Regions from separate parts of the Staphylococcus sp. Z5-21 genome, predicted to be linked through region 2. Evidence: a T-box and tRNA genes for the amino acid it is inferred to sense, from the RefSeq annotation. Region 2 holds a T-box; the other holds one or more tRNA genes.
What was found. A T-box is a leader RNA that pairs with one kind of tRNA and senses whether it is charged. The one in region 2 lies ahead of serS (serine--tRNA ligase), so its partner is inferred to be a tRNA-Ser.
Positions count from the first base shown of each region.

Region 1: it encodes a tRNA-Ser, which carries the amino acid that the T-box ahead of serS (serine--tRNA ligase) is inferred to sense. The anticodon was not compared.

Region 1 covers NZ_CP096462.1:973,207-981,167, forward strand. Annotated here, with positions in the region: rRNA gene M1D64_RS04745 (23S ribosomal RNA) at 174-3,096, shown strand; rRNA gene rrf (5S ribosomal RNA) at 3,175-3,289, shown strand; tRNA gene M1D64_RS04755 (tRNA-Val) at 3,299-3,374, shown strand; tRNA gene M1D64_RS04760 (tRNA-Thr) at 3,388-3,463, shown strand; tRNA gene M1D64_RS04765 (tRNA-Lys) at 3,471-3,546, shown strand; tRNA gene M1D64_RS04770 (tRNA-Leu) at 3,563-3,644, shown strand; tRNA gene M1D64_RS04775 (tRNA-Gly) at 3,648-3,722, shown strand; tRNA gene M1D64_RS04780 (tRNA-Leu) at 3,730-3,815, shown strand; tRNA gene M1D64_RS04785 (tRNA-Arg) at 3,834-3,907, shown strand; tRNA gene M1D64_RS04790 (tRNA-Pro) at 3,916-3,989, shown strand; tRNA gene M1D64_RS04795 (tRNA-Ala) at 4,010-4,085, shown strand; tRNA gene M1D64_RS04800 (tRNA-Met) at 4,111-4,184, shown strand; tRNA gene M1D64_RS04805 (tRNA-Ile) at 4,212-4,285, shown strand; tRNA gene M1D64_RS04810 (tRNA-Ser) at 4,295-4,387, shown strand; tRNA gene M1D64_RS04815 (tRNA-Ser) at 4,432-4,524, shown strand; tRNA gene M1D64_RS04820 (tRNA-Met) at 4,538-4,611, shown strand; tRNA gene M1D64_RS04825 (tRNA-Asp) at 4,621-4,696, shown strand; tRNA gene M1D64_RS04830 (tRNA-Phe) at 4,705-4,777, shown strand; tRNA gene M1D64_RS04835 (tRNA-Thr) at 4,790-4,865, shown strand; tRNA gene M1D64_RS04840 (tRNA-Tyr) at 4,872-4,955, shown strand; tRNA gene M1D64_RS04845 (tRNA-Trp) at 4,971-5,044, shown strand; tRNA gene M1D64_RS04850 (tRNA-His) at 5,047-5,119, shown strand; tRNA gene M1D64_RS04855 (tRNA-Gln) at 5,131-5,202, shown strand; tRNA gene M1D64_RS04860 (tRNA-Cys) at 5,212-5,282, shown strand; tRNA gene M1D64_RS04865 (tRNA-Gly) at 5,293-5,367, shown strand; tRNA gene M1D64_RS04870 (tRNA-Gly) at 5,389-5,463, shown strand; tRNA gene M1D64_RS04875 (tRNA-Gly) at 5,473-5,547, shown strand; gene panD (aspartate 1-decarboxylase) at 5,760-6,146, shown strand; tRNA gene M1D64_RS04885 (tRNA-Leu) at 6,446-6,528, shown strand; gene M1D64_RS04890 (PTS sugar transporter subunit IIC) at 6,730-7,797, shown strand.
Region 2 covers NZ_CP096462.1:7,404-15,364, reverse strand. Annotated here, with positions in the region: gene M1D64_RS00055 (AzlD domain-containing protein) at 1-116, opposite strand, end outside; gene M1D64_RS00050 (AzlC family ABC transporter permease) at 113-814, opposite strand; gene serS (serine--tRNA ligase) at 1,130-2,413, opposite strand; T-box leader at 2,477-2,665, opposite strand; gene hutH (histidine ammonia-lyase) at 2,745-4,244, opposite strand; gene M1D64_RS00035 (NAD(P)H-hydrate dehydratase) at 4,641-5,453, shown strand; gene gyrA (DNA gyrase subunit A) at 5,515-7,961, opposite strand, start outside.

The sequences.
Region 1 (7,961 bases), 970 kb from region 2:
AAACTAGATAAGTAAGTAAAATTTATGATTTTACCAAGCAAAACCGAGTGAATTAGAGTTTTTTAACAAGCTTTGAATTCAAAAAGAAATAATCGCTAGTGTTCGAAAGAACACTCACAGATTAATAACATTTTGGGTTTTCAACCGACTTGTTCGTGTTGAAAGTCAAAAAAGATTAAGTTATTAAGGGCGCACGGTGGATGCCTTGGCACTAGAAGCCGACGAAGGACGTTACTAACGACGATATGCTTTGGGGAGCTGTAAGTAAGCTTTGATCCAGAGATTTCCGAATGGGGAAACCCAGCACGAGTTATGTCGTGTTATCGATATGTGAATACATAGCATATCTGAAGGCAGACGCGGAGAACTGAAACATCTTAGTACCCGCAGGAAGAGAAAGAAAAATCGATTCCCTGAGTAGCGGCGAGCGAAACGGGAAGAGCCCAAACCAACGAGCTTGCTTGTTGGGGTTGTAGGACACTCTATACGGAGTTACAAAAGAACAGACTAGACGAATCATCTGGAAAGATGAATCAAAGAAGGTAATAATCCTGTAGTCGAAAGTTTGTTCACTCTTGAGTGGATCCTGAGTACGACGGAACACGAGAAATTCCGTCGGAATCTGGGAGGACCATCTCCCAAGGCTAAATACTCTCTAGTGACCGATAGTGAACCAGTACCGTGAGGGAAAGGTGAAAAGTACCCCGGAAGGGGAGTGAAATAGAACTTGAAACCGTGTGCTTACAAGTAGTCAGAGCCCGTTAATGGGTGATGGCGTGCCTTTTGTAGAATGAACCGGCGAGTTACGATTTGATGCAAGGTTAAGCAGTGAATGTGGAGCCGTAGCGAAAGCGAGTCTGAATAGGGCGTTGAGTATTTGGTCGTAGACCCGAAACCAGGTGATCTACCCATGACCAGGTTGAAGTTCAGGTAACACTGAATGGAGGACCGAACCGACTTACGTTGAAAAGTGAGCGGATGAGTTGTGGGTAGCGGAGAAATTCCAATCGAACCTGGAGATAGCTGGTTCTCTCCGAAATAGCTTTAGGGCTAGCCTCAAGTGATGATTATTGGAGGTAGAGCACTGTTTGGACGAGGGGCCCTTATCGGGTTACCGAATTCAGACAAACTCCGAATGCCAATCAATTTAACTTGGGAGTCAGAACGCGGGTGATAAGGTCCGTGTTCGAAAGGGAAACAGCCCAGACCACCAGCTAAGGTCCCAAAATATATGTTAAGTGGAAAAGGATGTGGCGTTGCCCAGACAACTAGGATGTTGGCTTAGAAGCAGCCATCATTTAAAGAGTGCGTAATAGCTCACTAGTCGAGTGACACTGCGCCGAAAATGTACCGGGGCTAAACATATTACCGAAGCTGTGGATTGTCCGTAAGGACAATGGTAGGAGAGCGTTCTAAGGGCGTTGAAGCATGATCGCAAGGACATGTGGAGCGCTTAGAAGTGAGAATGCCGGTGTGAGTAGCGAAAGACGGGTGAGAATCCCGTCCACCGATTGACTAAGGTTTCCAGAGGAAGGCTCGTCCGCTCTGGGTTAGTCGGGTCCTAAGCTGAGGCCGATAGGCGTAGGCGATGGATAACAGGTTGATATTCCTGTACCACCATTATTCGTTTTAAGCGATGGGGGGACGCAGTAGGATAGGCGAAGCGTACGATTGGATTGTACGTCCAAGCAGTGAGATTGAGTGTTAGGCAAATCCGGCACTCTTAAGATTGAGCTGTGATGGGGAGAGGAAATTGTTTCCTCGAGTCGTTGATTTCACACTGCCAAGAAAAGCCTCTAGCTAGAATTGTGGTGCCCGTACCGCAAACCGACACAGGTAGTCAAGATGAGAATTCTAAGGTGAGCGAGCGAACTCTCGTTAAGGAACTCGGCAAAATGACCCCGTAACTTCGGGAGAAGGGGTGCTCTTTAGGGTTAACGCCCAGGAGAGCCGCAGTGAATAGGCCCAAGCGACTGTTTATCAAAAACACAGGTCTCTGCTAAACCGTAAGGTGATGTATAGGGGCTGACGCCTGCCCGGTGCTGGAAGGTTAAGAGGAGTGGTTAGCTTCTGCGAAGCTACGAATCGAAGCCCCAGTAAACGGCGGCCGTAACTATAACGGTCCTAAGGTAGCGAAATTCCTTGTCGGGTAAGTTCCGACCCGCACGAAAGGCGTAACGATTTGGGCACTGTCTCAACGAGAGACTCGGTGAAATCATAGTACCTGTGAAGATGCAGGTTACCCGCGACAGGACGGAAAGACCCCGTGGAGCTTTACTGTAGTCTGATATTGAAATTCGGCACAGCTTGTACAGGATAGGTAGGAGCCTGAGATACGTGAGCGCTAGCTTACGTGGAGGCGTTGGTGGGATACTACCCTCGCTGTGTTGGATTTCTAACCCGCACCATTTATCATGGTGGGAGACAGTGTCAGATGGGCAGTTTGACTGGGGCGGTCGCCTCCTAAAGAGTAACGGAGGCGCTCAAAGGTTTCCTCAGAATGGTTGGAAATCATTCATAGAGTGTAAAGGCATAAGGAAGCTTGACTGCGAGACTTACAAGTCGAGCAGGGTCGAAAGACGGACTTAGTGATCCGGTGGTTCCGCATGGAAGGGCCATCGCTCAACGGATAAAAGCTACCCCGGGGATAACAGGCTTATCTCCCCCAAGAGTTCACATCGACGGGGAGGTTTGGCACCTCGATGTCGGCTCATCGCATCCTGGGGCTGTAGTCGGTCCCAAGGGTTGGGCTGTTCGCCCATTAAAGCGGTACGCGAGCTGGGTTCAGAACGTCGTGAGACAGTTCGGTCCCTATCCGTCGTGGGCGTAGGAAATTTGAGAGGAGCTGTCCTTAGTACGAGAGGACCGGGATGGACATACCTCTGGTGTACCAGTTGTCGTGCCAACGGCATCGCTGGGTAGCTATGTATGGACGGGATAAGTGCTGAAAGCATCTAAGCATGAAGCCCCCCTCAAGATGAGATTTCCCAACTTCGGTTATAAGATCCCTCAAAGATGATGAGGTTAATAGGTTCGAGGTGGAAGCATAGCGATATGTGCAGCTGACGAATACTAATCGATCGAAGACTTAATCAAATTTTAAATGTTTTGTTTGGTTGAATCATATTTTACTTACTATCTAGTTTTGAATGTATAATTTCATACATTTCATTGTCTGGTGACAATGGCAAGGAGGTCACACCTGTTCCCATGCCGAACACAGAAGTTAAGCTCCTTAGCGCCGATGGTAGTCGGACTTACGTTCCGCAAGAGTAGGACGTTGCCAGGCAATTTATATGGAGGATTAGCTCAGCTGGGAGAGCATCTGCCTTACAAGCAGAGGGTCGGCGGTTCGAACCCGTCATCCTCCACCATTTATTTAATTTAGCCGGCCTAGCTCAACTGGTAGAGCAACTGACTTGTAATCAGTAGGTTGGGGGTTCAAGTCCTCTGGCCGGCACCATTTTGATGAGCCATTAGCTCAGTTGGTAGAGCATCTGACTTTTAATCAGAGGGTCAGTGGTTCGAGCCCACTATGGCTCACCATTATCATTTTAATATCGCGGGTGTGGCGGAATTGGCAGACGCACTAGACTTAGGATCTAGCGCCTTACGGCGTGGGGGTTCGACTCCCTTCACCCGCATATGCAGAAGTAGTTCAGCGGTAGAATACGACCTTGCCAAGGTCGGGGTCGCGGGTTCGAATCCCGTCTTCTGCTCCATTATTTTGCCGGGGTGGCGGAACTGGCAGACGCACAGGACTTAAAATCCTGCGATAAGTGATTATCGTACCGGTTCGATTCCGGTCCTCGGCATCATCCTATAAAAATTATGCGCCCATAGCTCAACTGGATAGAGTACTTGACTACGAATCAAGAGGTTATAGGTTCGACCCCTATTGGGCGCACTAATTTACGGGAAGTAGCTCAGCTTGGTAGAGCACTTGGTTTGGGACCAAGGGGTCGCAGGTTCGAATCCTGTCTTCCCGATTCCCTGAAAATTTGTATATGGGGGCTTAGCTCAGATGGGAGAGCGCCTGCTTTGCACGCAGGAGGTCAGCGGTTCGATCCCGCTAGTCTCCACCATATTTAATACAAACTAAAATACAACGGCGGTGTAGCTCAGCTGGCTAGAGCGTACGGTTCATACCCGTGAGGTCGGGGGTTCGATCCCCTCCACCGCCACTAATTATTAGTTGTAAATTATATTTAGGACCTTTAGCTCAGTTGGTTAGAGCTAACGGCTCATAACCGTTCGGTCGCAGGTTCGAGTCCTGCAAGGTCCATATAATTTTGGAGGAATACCCAAGTCCGGCTGAAGGGATCGGTCTTGAAAACCGACAGGGGCTTAACGGCCCGCGGGGGTTCGAATCCCTCTTCCTCCGCCATCTTTATAATAATTGAATATAATTTATTTTTAGCTAATATTTGTGGAGGAATACCCAAGTCCGGCTGAAGGGATCGGTCTTGAAAACCGACAGGAGCTTAACGGCTCGCGGGGGTTCGAATCCCTCTTCCTCCGCCATTTATATTATTAACGCGGGATGGAGCAGTTCGGTAGCTCGTCGGGCTCATAACCCGAAGGTCGGTGGTTCAAATCCGCCTCCCGCAATTTTTAAAAGGTCCCGTAGTGTAGCGGTTAACACGCCTGCCTGTCACGCAGGAGATCGTGGGTTCGAATCCCATCGGGACCGCCATTTATTATGGTTCAGTAGCTCAGTTGGTAGAGCAATGGATTGAAGCTCCATGTGTCGGCAGTTCGATTCTGTCCTGAACCATTTTTAATGCAAGCCGGCCTAGCTCAACTGGTAGAGCAACTGACTTGTAATCAGTAGGTTGGGGGTTCAAGTCCTCTGGCCGGCACCATCTTTTGGAGGGGTAGCGAAGTGGCTAAACGCGGCGGACTGTAAATCCGCTCCTTCGGGTTCGGCAGTTCGAATCTGCCCCCCTCCACCATTTATTTAATTTAATAGGGGCATATTTCAACGGTAGAATAGAGGTCTCCAAAACCTTTGATGTGGGTTCGATTCCTACTGCCCCTGCCATGGCGGTTGTGGCGAAGTGGTTAACGCATCGGATTGTGGTTCCGACACTCGTGGGTTCGATTCCCATCATCCGCCCTTAGTATTATTGGGCTATAGCCAAGCGGTAAGGCAATGGACTTTGACTCCATCACGCGCTGGTTCGAATCCAGCTAGCCCAGTTTTTTATTGGCGGCATAGCCAAGTGGTAAGGCAGAGGTCTGCAAAACCTTTATCACCGGTTCAAATCCGGTTGCCGCCTTCAACAATATGCGGGAGTAGTTTAACTTTTAGAACACGTTCCTTCCCGGAATGAGGTATAGGTGTAAGTCCTATCTTCCGCTCCATATTAAATTATTATATCCCATGCGGGGGTAGTTCAACTTTTAGAACACGTTCTTTCCCGGAACGAGGTGTAGGTGTAAGTCCTATCTTCCGCTCCATATTATTTTGCGGGAGTAGTTCAACTTTTAGAACACGTTCCTTCCCGGAATGAGGTATAGGTGTAAGTCCTATCTTCCGCTCCATTTATTCTTCCATTAAGGAAGTTTTTTTTTACACTTTTTTAAGTATATAAATTTAATAATCACTTTGGATTGTTGTTTATTTATATTGAGGTAAATATTATTTTAACGTCTTAATCAATGTGGTATTATTAAGTGGTTATGTTATATGAAGTAATAATTAATACTTGATTTATGTATAATTAAAAATTTGAACTATAGGAGCTATAATTTCTATGATACGTACAATGATGAATGGAAAAATTCACAGAGCAAGAGTAACAGAATCTAATTTAAACTATGTAGGTAGTATTACGATTGATAAAGATATATTGGAAGCAGTAGATATATTACCCAATGAGAAAGTGGCAATTGTAAATAATAATAATGGTGCACGTTTTGAAACCTATGTTATTGAAGGAGAACGTGGAAGTGGTAAGATATGCTTAAATGGAGCTGCTTCTAGGTTAGTAGAAGTAGACGATGTTGTGATTATTATGACATATGTTCAATTAAATGAAACTGAGCTTATAAATCACGTACCTAAAGTAGCTGTAATGAATGAATTTAACCAAATAACACAAATGATTGGTGAAAAGGAAAATGAAATAATTTTAGATTGATTTTTAAGTAAATAGTTAATTTGATTTGTACTTAATAATTTGATTCTAATTAAAAATGATGAATTTATTTAAATTAAGACGTGGTAATTAGTTTAATTTATTTATAAGGCAAAGATATTATGAATAGTGACAATTTATACTTTTTTAGTAAGGTGTTTTTCTTTCAAAAGCTAGTGATTACGCTCTTTATTAAGAAATCTATTGACGACAAAAGTTCTAAGTTATATAATGTATTTATGCTGTTTCGAACATAAACGGTTACTTTTTGTAAAATAAGTGATCGCTCAATTATTTATTGAGCCGGTGTGGCGGAATTGGCAGACGCGCGGGACTCAAAATCCCGTTCCTTCTTGGAGTGTCGGTTCGATCCCGACCACCGGTATAACTATAGTAATAAACAGACTCTGTTTGTTTTTGAACCTCGTATCTACGAGGTTCTTTTTTTATGTCAAATATACGTTTTGTTTTAAATTTAAAAAAAGAATATAAATCATTGATATTATATTTACCATTATAACTTTATATTGTGGTTTTTAAGAAAGTATAATATTATGAGTCTAATGCTTTATTTGGAGGAAAATGAATGTCTAAGAGTAAAACTAAAAACAATAGTAGTAAACAATTTTTTAGCAACATACTTCAAGCTGTGGGTGCTGGTGTTGTAATTGCATTAATACCGAATGCATTGTTAGGAGAGTTATTAAAATTCTTCAAAGAAGGTAATCAATTATTAGAATCAGTGTATCAATTGGTTGTATTAATTCAATCATTTATGGCTTTTATTATTGGAGTATTAGCAGCGCATCAATTTAAATTTAGTGGTGCTGGTGCAACGATGGTTGGCGTTTCTGCAATGCTTGGTAGTGGGGCAGTAAAAATAACATCAAACGGTTTTATGTTAAATGGTATTGGAGATATTATAAATACGATATTAGTAGTCATGGTAGCCTGTTTTTTATATTTAATACTTCAAAACAAATTAGGATCGCTTGAAATGATTATTTTACCGGTAGTGATTCCGGTTGTAAGTGGCATTATAGGTATTTATACACTAGGGTATGTATCGAATGTGACGAAAGGAATTGGACATTTAGTGAGTTCTTTTACAGAACTGAATCCTATGTTGATGTCTATCCTTATCTGTGTTACATATTCTTTATTAATGGTTACACCCATATCTGTGGTAGCAATTGCCACTGCAATTGGTTTGTCTGGTTTAGGAAGTGGTGCAGCTAATATGGGTATTGTAGCAGCTTGTGTAACATTTTTATTCGGTTCAATACGAGTGAATGGTGCAGGTGTCAATCTTGTATTAATTATTGGTGCAGCTAAAATGATGATTCCAGTATACTTTAAACATTTAATCATCGCGGTGCCTTTAGTTATTAATGGTATCATAGGAGGGTTAATTGCTTATTTCATAGGAATTCAAGGGACACCAATGTCTGCTGGTTTTGGTTATACAGGTTTAGTAGGGCCAATAAACGCATTTAATCGGATGGATGGTGATCCAGTAATAAATATTATCCTTTTAATTTTTGGTTATCTTATTATTCCATTTGTAGCAGCATTTTTTGTACATGAATTATGTAAAAAATTCATAGGCAGTTATTCAGATGACATATATAGATTTGAAATACCAAAACAATAAAGTGTTTTGAATTTGTGTATGGCAGTTGGTTATCTAAGAAAATGAATATCTATACATTTTCAAGGTATTGTATAGGTGTAGTTAAGTCTAAAAATCTAAAACTTTAAGTTTATTATAGTGTCAATATTATTTTCTATGTCTATATATTTTACTTTAAGGTATAG
Region 2 (7,961 bases):
ACTACACGTTCAGATAAATGAACTTTAGAAATCATCACAAACGGTATAATTCGAGTCAACCACGTCACAATTCCGCATAAAATAATAATCGTTAACATATGTATCGTTGTCGTCATCGTTCCATCACCACCCCAAGTGCTGCCGTTATTGTAGAAGCTAAAATAATTGCTAAATATAATGGCATAAATAAACTTAATCCCAACATCATCACAATGACACAAATAATCAGAACTAAGTAAATCTTAACTTTTGAGCGCCTGATTGATTCAAATTGGGAGACGGCAAGAAAAATAAACATAGCCGTTATTGCAAAGTCTAAGCCTAATGCGTCTGGGTCATGGATGTACTTACCAAATAAAGCACCAATAATACATGCAATCGTCCAAAAAACATAAGCTGTTATATTCAAACCGTGTAGCCATCGATCATTAATTTTTTCGCCTTTTAGATGTGGTGTCACTGCAACCCCAAATGTTTCATCTGTTACCAGTGTTGCCAACCCAATTCTATTTAGTAAACTATAATCCTTATAGCTTGGCGCGAGTGTCATACTTAATAAGAACATCCTAGAATTGACGATGAACGCAGTTAATACAATTGCGGATATAGGTGTACCTGCAATAACAAGCGCGCAAATTATAAATTGTGCTGCGCCTGCGTATACAAGCAAACACAGTAAAATAATTTCCAACAAGCTAAATCCTGAAGCAACTGCAACAATTCCAAAAGATAAACCCACGCCTGCGTATCCTAACAAGGTAGGAATACACGCTTTGACACCTTGTTTAAATGTTACATGCGCTTCATTTTCCATACACACCCACCCTCTCATGGCACTTCAAAAATAATATATCAATTCTAATACAACTCATTCTAAATGCGCAATATCTTTAGACATCCGTTTGTGTGAGGTTAGACTAACGATTGTCTTAAAAAGCTTAAACACACGTTGTTTATATTTCTCTGAATTTTTAGAAATAATTAAGACATACCTCTAAAATATAGCTGAATTCCGCCTAATCATATTTGCTATTTTATACTTTTTACACCTCCCCTACCCTTTCGATAGTGCACAAAAAACGCATAGGACCTATTGTCGCTACGCGTTTTTAGCATTACTTTCAGTTTTTTATTTAGTCGGACGGATGACTGTTTTACCACCCATAAATGGAACTAACACTTCTGGAATTGTAACTGAGCCATCTTCATTTTGATAGTTCTCAACGATAGCTGCAAAGGTACGACCTACAGCTAACCCGCTACCATTTAAAGTATGCGCTAATTCTGGTTTCGCATTTTTATCGCGTTTGAAGCGAATGTTTGAACGACGTGCTTGGAAATCTGTAATATTTGAACAAGAGCTGATTTCTTTATAATCATTATAGCTTGGTAACCAAACTTCTAAATCATATGTTTTACTTGAACCAAAACCAATATCTCCTGTACACAAGATAACACGGCGATATGGTAAACCAAGTTCTTCTAAAATCGCTTCTGCATGATGAGTCATGTCTTCAAGTGCTTGCCAAGAATCTTCAGGTTTTTCAATACGTACCATTTCAACTTTATCAAATTGGTGTAAGCGAATAAGTCCTCGTGTATCACGACCAGCAGATCCAGCCTCACTACGATAACAAGCTGATTGAGCTGTAAATTTAGCTGGTAATACGTCAGGTGCAATGATTTCATTGCGGTAATAATTCGTTAATGGCACTTCTGCAGTTGGAATGGTATAAAGGCCTTCTTTTTCTACTTTAAATAAGTCTTCTTCAAATTTAGGAAGTTGACCTGTACCATACATAGAATCGGCATTAACTAATTGTGGTACCATCATTTCCGTATAGCCATGTTGTGTCGTATGTTTCGTAATCATGTAGTTCATTAACGCTCTCTCTAATTGTGCACCGTCACCTGTCAAGAATACGAATCTCGCACCAGAGACTTTAGCTGCTCTTTCAAAATCAACCATCTCTAACTCTTCTACTAAATCCCAGTGTGCTTTATCTTCAAATTCAAAAGTTCTAGGTGTACCCCAACGTTTAACTTCTATATTATCTTCATCCGTAGCACCTTCTGGTACATCGTCGTGAATGATATTTGGAATACGAGACAATTTATCATTAAGGTCAACATCTACTTGATTTAAAGTATCATCTAGTACTTTAATTTCATCACCTAGGTTACGCATAGCTGCGATTGCATAGTCTGCATCTTCTTTATTACGTTTTTTCTGAGCAATTTCTCCACTTACTTTATTACGCTCTGCCTTCATTTCTTCGGCTTGACTGATAAGTTGACGACGTTGCTCATCTAGTTCTAATACTTCATCTACTACTTTTGAATCCATACCACGTTTTGCAACTTTTTCTTTAAGGAATTCTGGATCATTACGGAATAATTTGATATCTAACATGCTGCTCATCCTTTCAAATTTCAAAATTTATTGGATAATAACACAAAAAGACCACGTCCCTGTACAAGGGACGTGGTCTACGCGTTGCCACCCTATTTAACAGTCCAAAATTAGACTGCACTCTCACTAAATAACGGCTATAACCGATTGTTCTCATATAGTAGGTAGATTCATATTAAATATGATTACTTGTTCACACTAACCACAAGCTCTCTGAAATCAAAATTCAATATTACTTATCCTACGAACAATAGCATAATTAAGTTAATTTAAATATAGCAAATAACATCAGCTATTTCAAGGGTGACAACGTTTATGTCAATTAAAGTCCCTACATATAAGCAAGATCTTGTAAATATTGCGATACCGCTTCAATATCTTTATGGAACTGTCTATCTTCTGTAATTGATGGTACGATGTGACGTAATTCTTGATACTTTTCATATGTTTTCGGTGATAATTTATCAATATCTTTATATTCAACGGCTTGTAATGCAATAATCGTTTCAATTGCTAAGACACGTCTCGCATTTTCAATGATGTGATAGCCATGACGAGAGGCAATTGTTCCCATCGAAACGTGATCCTCTTGATTAGCTGACGATGGTATTGAGTCAACACTTGCTGGATGTGCGAGTGTTTTATTTTCTGATACTAGGCTCGCAGCAGCATACTGCATAATCATCGCACCACTCTGTAATCCTGGTTGTGGGCTTAAAAAGGCAGGCAATCCATTATTTAATTGAGGATTTACGAGTCGTTCTAGACGACGCTCTGAGACATTAGCCAATTCACTTACACCTAACTTTAAGAAATCTAATGCAAAGGCAATCGGTTGCCCATGGAAATTACCTCCAGAAATAACAAGCGTTTCATCGCCTTCATCAAATATTAATGGATTATCATTAGCAGCGTTCATTTCAAATTCTAATTTTTCTTTCACATAATTAAATACTTGAAAACTTGCGCCATGTATTTGTGGAATACAGCGTAATGTGTATGCATCTTGTACACGTATGTCACCTTGTGTAGTGGTTAACTCTGAGCCATCTAACCAATCTAACATTCTAGCTGCAACATCTATTTGTTCTTGAAAATTACGTGCTTTATGCACTTTTTCATTATAAGCATCTGTAATGCCATTTAATGCTTGATGTGTTAGAGCTGCAATCCATTCTGCTTGGTAACCTAAGGCTTCCGCTTCAATATAATTAATCACACCTTGCGCAGTCATCGCTTGCGTGCCATTGATGAGTGCAAGCCCTTCTTTAGCTTGTAATTGTATTGGGTTACGATTTAATTGATTTAAGACATACCGGCTGTCAACTTCTTCACCTTTAAAAAATACATTGCCTTCACCAATTAAAGCTAATGCTAAATGAGATAATGGCGCTAAATCCCCTGATGCCCCTAAAGAGCCTTGCTGTGGAATCACTGGTACAATTCTGTGATTGATATAATAAACAAGTTGCTCTAATAACGCGACTGTCGTACCAGAATGACCTTTCAACAGAGTATTTAATCGTAAGACCATCATTACTAAAGCAACTTCTTCTGAAAATGGTTTCCCAACACCACAAGCATGTGATCGAATTAAATTTACTTGTAATTGATTGTATTCACCTTTATCAATTCGCACATCACTAAATAATCCAAATCCAGTTGTAATACCATAGATTGTTTCTTTGTTTTCTATAATGTGTTCCACCGTTTGTCTACTTTTCTTTACGCGTTCCAGTGCTTCTTGTGTTACTTCAACGGTATCTTCCTTATTTAAGAACATTTTAATATCATTGATTGTCAACATTTCACCATTAAGTTGTAATGTCATTTCCCCATCTCCTCGCTTATCTATTTTGTTCAATTAATTCGAGTATACGCTTACATTTTCACACGAACAATAGGATTGACCATATCCGTAATATGGTATTAAATTACTGATTTAATGGGATAAAGTCGTATCAAAATTATGTTTTCTAAAATTAATATTTTCTTTACGACTTTGCCTATTGACTAATCTCGAAACCAGGTATAATATTTCTTATTGTATTTATAAATGAGCACATGAAAATAAGATATAAGTAACTTAAAAGAAAATGGTTTTAAAATTCTATAATATAGAGAATATAAGATAGCCAACTTTAACATTTATCATTTTAAGCAGATGCTTATCTTTTTCAAGTCAACGTATTAAATTAACGCTAAATGTTTAAAAGGAGGTTTCAAAATGGAAACTTTATCACAAGTAAGCATTCCAAAACGTAAAGATGAAACACATAAAGGTGATTATGGGAGAATTCTTTTAATTGGGGGTAATGCGAACTTAGGTGGTGCAATCATGCTTGCAGCTCGAGCGTGTGTTTATAGTGGTAGCGGATTAATCACTGTAGCTACACATCCAACAAATCATGCCGCTTTACATTCACGTTGTCCAGAGGCCATGGTGATTGATATTAACGATACTAAAATGTTAACAAAAATGATTGAGAACACGGATTGTATCTTAATCGGACCGGGACTCGGTTGTGATTTTAAAGGCAATAATGCCATCACTTTCCTATTACAAAATATTCAACCATATCAAAAATTAATTGTAGATGGGGATGCTATAACAATTTTTAGTAAATTGAAACCAGACATTCCTACGTGTAAGGTTATCTTTACGCCTCACCAAAAAGAGTGGGAACGTTTAAGTGGTATTCCTATAGAGGAACAAACGTATGAACGTAATCGTGAAGCCGCAGATCGCATTGGTGCAACCATTGTTTTAAAAATGCACGGAACTGAAATCTATTTCAGAGGTAAAGACTACAAACTGCCAATAGGGACACCTGCAATGGCTACAGGTGGTATGGGTGATACTTTATCTGGTATGATTACAAGCTTTGTCGGCCAATTCAACGACACAGAAGAAGCCGTTACAAGTGCTACGTATACGCATAGTTATATTGGAGAACAGTTAGCAGAAAAAATGTATGTCGTGCCACCATCCAGACTAATCAGTGAAATACCTCATGCTATGAAAGCTTTAGAAAATTAAGCCAAAAAAGACCTACCTCATTGAGGTAGGTCTTTTTTATAATGACTATTATCGCATAAAATTACTCTTCTTCGTTATCTTCATTGTCCGCATTATCAATATCTTCATTCACACGGTCCATAAAGTCTTGTCGTACTTCTTGACGATCATCATCATCTGATACATCACTATCTTCAACTTCTGTATGAATGGCGTTGCCTGGTGCATCGTCCTCTATCACAGCTTCACCTTGTTGTGAATCTTGTGCTATTTGTTCAGTTGCATCAGTAATTTCTGAATCGGAGGCAATTGCTTCAGTTTCTGTTTCAGCTTCATCTTCCTCATTTACTTTAGCTACTGTAGATACGAATTGATTTTCACCTAATTTAATCAATCTCACACCTTGTGCTGCACGACCGTTTTGTGAAATATCCTCTACATCAATACGGATAATCACGCCAGAGTTTGTAACAACCATCAAGTCTTCTTCACCAGTCACTGATGTGATACAAACTACATTACCATTACGTTCTGTGATAGTCGCTGTTTTAATACCTTTACCACCACGGTTTGATAATCTGTAATCTTCAACTGGTGTACGTTTACCGTAACCATTTTCAGTCACGACGAGTATTTCATCATCGCTTTCGACTTTTGTAACATCTAAACCGACTACTTTATCGTCTTCTCTAAGTGTAATACCTTTCACACCCGCTGCGGTACGGCCAAGTGGACGTAAGGCAGTTTCAGGGAAGCGAATTAATGAAGCGTGCGATGTACCGATTAGAATATCAGTTTCACCATCAGTTAGACGTACTGCAATCAATTCGTCATCCTGTTTGAAACTAATCGCAATTTTACCGTTTTTATTAATATGTGAGAAGTTACTTAGGGCAGAACGTTTCACTCTACCTTTTTGAGTAGCAAAGACTAAATAATCTTCTTCACTTTCTAAATCTTTAACAGCAATCATCGTACTAATCGATTCGTCATTATCTAACTCAATTGCGTTAACTACTGGGATACCTTTAGACTGTCGAGAAAGCTCAGGCACTTCGTAGCCTTTAAGTTTATAGACACGACCTTTATTCGTAAAGAATAGCACGTTGTCATGTGTACTTAACGTCACAAGTTGACTTACAAAGTCTTCTTCTAGCGTATTCATACCTTGAACACCACGACCACCACGGTGTTGTGCTCTATAAGTTGAAACTGGTAATCGTTTGATGTAGTTATTATGACTTAACGTAATCACAATTTGTTCTTCTGGAATTAGATCTTCATCTTCAATGTCATCTAAACCACCAAGTTGGATTTCAGTCTTACGTTCATCACCATAACGCTCACGGACATCAATCAATTCATCACGAACAATTTGTAATAATTTTTCTTCGTCTGCAAGGATAGATTTCAATTCTTCAATATAAGCAATTAGTTCATTATATTCAGCTTCAATCTTATCTCTTTCTAAACCAGTTAAACGTCTTAAACGCATATCTAAAATCGCTTGTGCTTGACGTTCAGATAATTTAAATTGTTCTTGTAAACTTGCCATGGCAATCTTATCGTTATCTGATTCACGAATAACTCTGATAATTTCATCAATATGATCAAGCGCAATTCTCAAACCTTCTAAGATATGTGCACGATCTAAAGCTTTTTTCAAATTATATTCGGTACGTCTTCTTACAACGACTTTTTGATGTTCTAAGTATTCAACTAAGGCATCTTTAAGTGAAATAAGTTTTGGTCTGCCATTAACTAAGGCAATCATGTTTACACCAAATGATGTTTGTAATGGTGTTTGTTTGTATAAGTTATTTAAGACAACACTCGCGTTGGCATCTTTACGGATATCGATTACTACACGGACACCTGTACGTAAACTTGTTTCATCTCGTAAGTCTGTGATACCGTCTATTTTCTTATCACGCGCTAATTCAGCAATCTTTTCTATCATACGTGCTTTGTTAACTTGGTACGGTACTTCTGTAACAACAATACGTTGACGGCCGCCACCACGTTCTTCTATTTCTGCACGAGAGCGCAATTGTATTGATCCACGACCTGTTTCAAATGCACGACGAATCCCACTCTTTCCAAGGATAATACCTGCAGTCGGGAAGTCTGGCCCTTGTATATCTTCCATCAATTCAGCAATGGTAATATCGGGATTATAACTTAAACTTAAAATACCGTTGATGACCTCTGTTAAATTATGTGGTGGAATATTTGTAGCCATACCAACAGCGATACCTGATGCACCATTAACTAATAAGTTAGGGAATCTAGCAGGTAAGACTGACGGCTCTCTTTCATTACCATCATAGTTATCGATAAAATCAATGGTATCTTTATTTAAATCTCTAAGTAATTCAAGTGTAATCTTAGACATACGTGCTTCTGTATAACGCATCGCAGCCGCACCATCGCCATCCATAGAACCAAAGTTACCTTGTCCATCAACTAAAGGATATCGATAGCTGAAGTCTTGTGCCATTCTAACCATTGCTTCATAAATTGATGAGT